DNA from 2 places in the Staphylococcus argenteus genome. Region 2 is predicted to be linked to the other one. Evidence: predicted binding sites of a transcription regulator. Region 2 holds the regulator's gene; the other holds the start of a gene.
The links. Region 2 encodes Rex, which represses fermentation and respiration genes when NADH is low (regulators of the CRP and FNR family bind a similar motif). Its sites were predicted from a motif close to TTGTGAAATATTTCACAA; they were not measured.
Positions count from the first base shown of each region.

Region 1: a site for Rex is predicted at 1,564-1,581, ahead of SAMSHR1132_RS01435 (formate/nitrite transporter family protein). Genes of this name have one in related genera too.

Region 1 is NC_016941.1:326,913-330,137, reverse strand. It holds gene brnQ2 (branched-chain amino acid transport system II carrier protein BrnQ2) at 93-1,400, shown strand; gene SAMSHR1132_RS01435 (formate/nitrite transporter family protein) at 1,636-2,460, shown strand; gene SAMSHR1132_RS01430 (DUF4064 domain-containing protein) at 2,709-3,107, opposite strand.
Region 2 is NC_016941.1:2,035,384-2,038,608, reverse strand. It holds gene SAMSHR1132_RS09930 (ABC-F family ATP-binding cassette domain-containing protein) at 1-1,372, opposite strand, end outside; gene SAMSHR1132_RS09925 (redox-sensing transcriptional repressor Rex) at 1,626-2,261, shown strand; gene SAMSHR1132_RS09920 (YeeE/YedE family protein) at 2,560-3,225, shown strand, end outside.

The sequences.
Region 1 (3,225 bases), 1.1 Mb from region 2:
TAGTATTGTCATTTAAAGATAAAGTAAGTACGTTTTTATTTTTCAGATTTTTTAAATTATTATGAATATCTAGTTTTAGGAAGGAAATTACATTGAAAAAACAAGTTATTATTTCGGGCCTCATGTTATTTTCACTATTTTTTGGAGCCGGAAATTTAATATTCCCGCCCATGCTCGGCCATACAGCGGGTCAAAATATGTGGATTGGTATGCTAGGATTTGCCCTCACAGGCATATTACTCCCCTTTATTACTGTTATCGTTGTCGCATTTTATGATGAAGGTGTTGAAAGTGTAGGCAATCGTATACATCCCTGGTTCGGGTTTATTTTTGCTGTCGTGATTTATATGTCTATCGGCGCATTTTATGGTATTCCACGTGCCGCTAATGTCGCGTACGAAATTGGTACAAGACACATTTTACCTGTGCACAACCAATGGACTTTAATTATATTCGCGGCAATCTTTTTTGCCATTGTTTACTGGATTAGTTTAAATCCGTCGAAAATCGTTGATCATTTAGGAAAATTATTAACACCGTTATTACTATTAATGGTCGCTCTATTAAGTATTGCAGTCATTTTCAACCCTGAATCTGCATTAAGTGCACCTAAGGATAAATATATAACGCATCCATTCATTTCAGGAAGTTTGGAAGGCTATTTTACAATGGATCTCGTTGCAGCATTAGCTTTTTCCGTAGTCATTGTCAATGGCTATAAGTTTAAAGGTCTCACAGATCGCATGAAAATATTAAAATATGTCTGCTTTTCAGGATTCATTGCAGCTATATTACTTGGTATGATTTACTTTGCGTTGGCATATGTAGGTGCGTCAACAGCTCCAGGAAACTTTAAAGATGGTACAGATATATTAACGTACAACTCATTACGAGTATTTGGTTCGTTCGGTAACCTCGTATTTGGAATGACAGTAATACTTGCATGTCTAACAACATGTATTGGACTCGTCAACGCATGCGCAACATTTACTAAGAAACACGTACCTAAGTTTTCTTATAAAATATTCGCACTTATCTTCTCTATCATAGGTTTCTTATTTACAACACTTGGTTTAGAAATGATTTTGAAAATTGCTGTACCTTTGCTGACATTAATATATCCCGTGTCAATTGCACTTGTACTCATATCATTTGCTAATATGTTTAGCAAATTCCGATTTAGTTGGGCATATAGACTCTCAACTGTTATTACACTGATTATTTCAATTTTACAAATACTAAACAGTTTCGACTTATTACACGGTACCATTTTGAAATGGTTTATGATGTTACCTTTAGCAGATATCGATTTAGCTTGGCTTGTACCATTCATTCTTTTGGCAATCATAGGTTTCATCATCGATGTAGTTATACGCCGTCCGAAACAAGTGACAACTTAATAAATGCTCAGTACCCTAGTAATGATTGATCTATCATTACTAGGCTTTTTTATATGAAGATTGTTTTTTCAACGATACTGTCTGCCTATTGATTATTTTAAAATAATTGATTTGCCAAAAAATCCTATCTGTTATTCAAAAATATTAGTTTTTAAAATTAGTTTTGTGAAATTATTCACAAATAAGAAAATTCATAGTATACTCTGATTAACAAATGAAAAGTGAGGATATCATTGTGAAGGAGAAACATATTAAATGGGATAAGATTTTTTATGGGGACGATTGGGTAAATAACGTAGTCGAAACAATAAGAACGAAAGATATATTACAAAGCGTTTATTTAAAACGTTATTTATTACGCGCGATGATGGCAGGATTTATTATCGGCATTATTACAGTTTTCGTATTGTCAGTTAAAGCAACACACGAACCAGATTTACCACCAGGTATTGTGAATATGGCCAGTGCCATTACATTCAGCTTTGCGTTAGTACTCATTTTATTTACAAACTCCGAACTACTAACCAGTAACTTCATGTACTTTACTGTAGGGCTATATTATAAAGTAATTAAACCAACTAGAGTATTGAAAATATTTTTATTATGCTTTGCAGGGAATATTTTAGGTGCCGCTATTTTATTTAGTTTCATGCGTTTTTCAAATGTAATGACACCTGATATGTTAAATCAATTATCAGCAGTTATAGAGCATAAAACGTTGTCTACTGGTTTTGTAAGTATATTAATGAAAGCGATATTCGCCAATTTCTTTATTAATATTTCATTAGTTATCGCCATGCAAATTGACGATGTACTCGCAAAAATGTTTGTCATGATGTTCGGTGTTACCATTTTCGCCTTTATGGGTTATGAACATGTAGTTTACAATAGCTGCTTATTTATGGGTGGCTTAATTTATCAAGTTGATACATTGCACTTCATTCCTGCTATTTCGAATATTGCTGCTGCTTTTATCGGTAACTATATCGGAGGCGGTCTCATTATAGGTTTATTCTATGCTTACTTGAATGATCATCATCAATTTTATAAAAATAATTAACTATATATGAACAATGCGTTAGTCGATGCCTTTAATATTTAGAAGTGCATTGTCTAACGTGTTTTTTTAAGTTCGTCAATGCTTTTTGTCCGATGGCATGAGCATTGTCAAACACAAAATGCTCCCTTAAAAGCAGTTATTGACTGAACATCTACTTCTAAGAGAGCATTTTATTTAATTAGTTAATTTATTAAAAACTAACAGAAATATAATTACTTAAGAAATCTTGAAATTTCAATATACGATGTTTATGATAAGTCGCTTATTTCATCTTTAGGTTTTTTATTAGTAAGTAGTTTAATACCACTGATTAACCATAAAGCAAATGCAATTATGTTACCACTTATTACTGCTCCAATAATCAACAAGATACCACTCATTTTTTTGTTTTTAGATGCTTTAAACATACCGATTGCACCTAAAATAAGTGAAATGATTCCAAATATAAATAGGAATAAGAATAATACAGTGAAAATTGCTGCTGCTGTTTCTGCATCAACTGGCTCAACCTCACCATTAACTGTTGTTGACACATCTGTAGTCAATAAACCTGATGCTGCTAAAACCATAAATAGTAAACTAAATACCGTTGCTAAACCTTGAACTGAAATACCTATTATTGTCATTATTTTGACCGATTTTTCCATTGTCTTACTCCTTTTTTATTAGTATTTACAAACTTACGTTTGTATTCTTATATATAAACATTTAAATTTATATCGCGTTTATTGTAAAAAATATTGTTTCTAAAGCTCATTTATTTTT
Region 2 (3,225 bases):
CTAACTGTAATCTTGCTTTTTCGCCACCCGATAAATCGTTGATAATTTTTTTGACATCATCTTGTACGAATAAGAAACGTCCAAGTACTGCACGTATATCTTTTTCATTCATTAAAGGATATTGATCCCATACATAATCTAAAATGGATTTATTAGATTTAAATTCAGCTTGCTTTTGGTCATAATAACCAATTTGCAAATTTGCTCCAAAAGTAATATTGCCACCAAGTGCTTGTTGTTCATTAGCGATTGTTTTAATCAATGTTGATTTTCCAATACCGTTAGGCCCGATAATAGCAATATGGTCACCTTTTGAAACTTCAATGTTAATAGGTTGGGTAATAGGTGTTTGGTAACCAATTTCTAAATGTTTAATGTGCATGACATCGTTGCCTGTATTACGGTCAAAGCCGAATTGTATATTCGCACTTTTAGCATCTAACATTGGTTTATCAATACGTTCCATTTTTTCTAAAATTTTACGTCTACTTTTTGCCATGCCACTAGTGGAGGCACGTGTAATATTCTTCTCAACAAATGTTTCTAAACGTTTAATTTCTTCTTGTTGATTTTCATATTCTTGCATCCGCTTTTCATAATATAAATCACGTTGCTTAATAAATTGATCATAGTTACCAACATAGCGTTTGACGTCACCCAAGGCTACATCATAAATTTGAGTTACAATTTTATCTAAAAAGTAACGATCGTGACTGATAATTACGATTGCACCTTTAAAATAACGTAAATAATCTTCAAGCCACTTAGTTGTTTCTAAGTCTAAATGGTTAGTAGGCTCATCTAAAAGTAATAAATCAGGTTCATTTAATAACATTTGAGCTAATGAAAGGCGTGTTTTTTGACCACCACTAAAGTTATTTATGGGTTTATTAAAATCGTTTTCAGTGAAATTTAAACCATGCAACACAGTTTTAATTTTACTCTCGTATTGATACCCATCTAATTGTTCAAATTGATTTGATAAAGATTCATATCGTGACATATGAGCTTTATATGAATCGCTATCATAATCATCTGCATGTTTAGCTAACCAATCGGTTTCTTCTTTAATTAATGCTTCCATGTTTTTAATATGTTCAAATGGTTTGGACATTTCTTCAAAAACCGTTGCGTTAGAGTTGAGTGTCATTTGTTGAGTTAAATAGCCAAGCTTTAGGTTTTTGATTTTGGACATATTTCCTGAATCGTAGTTTTCTACACCAGCTATAATTTTCATTAATGTTGATTTACCGGCACCATTTCTTCCTACTATACCTATACGTTCTCCTGTTTTTACTTCAAAATCAACATCAGTAAATATATCTTCACCATCGAACGATTTTGATATATGATTAAGTTGTAAAAGTATCATTCGATCTTCACCTTTCGTATTTCGTCAATTAGTTTTAGTTTACGATTTCAATCGTAATCATTACATTAATAACCATTTTACAGTATAAAACGCCGTCATGAAACTAAGATATTTATTTTTAAAATTCAATAATGTATAATATTTAAGTATTCATTGTAATCAATTATTTGTTTTTTAATAATCTAACAACTACGCTCTAACTCGTTTGAATACATAGATATAATTCATTCAAACACGAAGGAGGAAATAGCGAATGAGTGACCAAGTTAAAATTCCTCGAGCAACTTTAAAACGTTTACCGTTATATTATAGATTTGTGAGTTCATTAAAATCTAAAGGTATAGATCGTGTAAATTCAAAAGCGATTAGCGATGCGTTACAAATTGACTCGGCAACAATTCGTCGTGATTTTTCATATTTTGGCGAATTAGGTAAAAAAGGGTACGGATATAATATAGATAGTTTATTAGATTTCTTTAAATCTGAACTTAGCGAAAGTGATATGATAAAAATCGCAATTGTCGGAGTCGGGAACCTAGGGAAAGCATTACTCACATATAACTTTTCAATTCATGACGATATGACTATTACTGAAGCATTTGATATTAAAGAAGATATTATTGGCCAAAAAATAGGGAATGTTATTGTAAAAGATAATAATGAATTAATAGCGACATTGAAGAAAGAAGAAATCGATGTTGTGATCTTAACGACACCAGAGAGAGTAGCTCAAAAAATAGCAGATGAACTTGTTCAAGCTGGTGTAAAAGGGATATTAAACTTTACGCCTGGCAGAATAAATACACCTTCAGATGTGCAAGTACATCAAATCGACTTAGGTATAGAATTACAGTCATTACTATTCTTTATGAAAAATTACAGTGAATAAATGTGATGTAGCTTTAAAGATTAACCTTGTTATATCTTAAATTATTTTTAAAGTCTGGGACAAAGTCTCAGGCTTTTTCTTATTGAATCTGAAATTTTAGTGGTAAATTAATGTATTGTTATGTCTTAATACAAGAAAATAATCATGTAAATTTATTGTTAAACAATCAACACAATCACTATTGGTTACAGATAGATAATATTCTATTGTATAGCAAAAATATTGTGTATAAGGTTGAAAATGAGGAAATCATCGCCTATAATACATACTAAACTTATCGGAAATAGGTGGTATTATAATGGTTTGGATGATTGTTAGTGGTTTATTAGTCGGGGGACTTTTAGGATTTGTTATGCAACGTACAAGATTTTGTTTAACAGGTGGTTTTCGTGATATGTACGTGCAAAAGAATAATAAAATGTTTTACGCATTATTAATAGCTATTACTATTCAAAGTGTCGGACTTTTAATTTTGACGGCAACTGGCGTTTTACAAATTCCTACACACAGTTTTCCTATATTAGGAACGATTATCGGCTCATTTATTTTTGGGATTGGAATTGTGCTAGCAGGCGGGTGTGCAACTGGTACATGGTATCGTGCCGGTGAAGGTTTGATAGGAAGTTGGATTGCTTTAATTTTGTATGCTATTACTGCTGCGATAACTAAGACAGGAATTTTGAAACCAGTAATGTATCAAATTAATCAATCAACGAATGTGAATAGTGATATATCTCAAACGACTGGAATACCTTTTTGGGTGTTAGTAGCAGCATTATCTATCATAACTACTGTACTTGTAGTTAGAACACTTAATAATAAAAAATCAAAAGTAGCAATTCCTAAATTGAAGCAGCGATATAGAGGTATCAGACATTATCTTTTCGAAAAGCGATATCATCCATTTATAGCTGCAATCGCAATAGGACTTATTGCTTTATTAGCATGGCCAATGAGTACATCG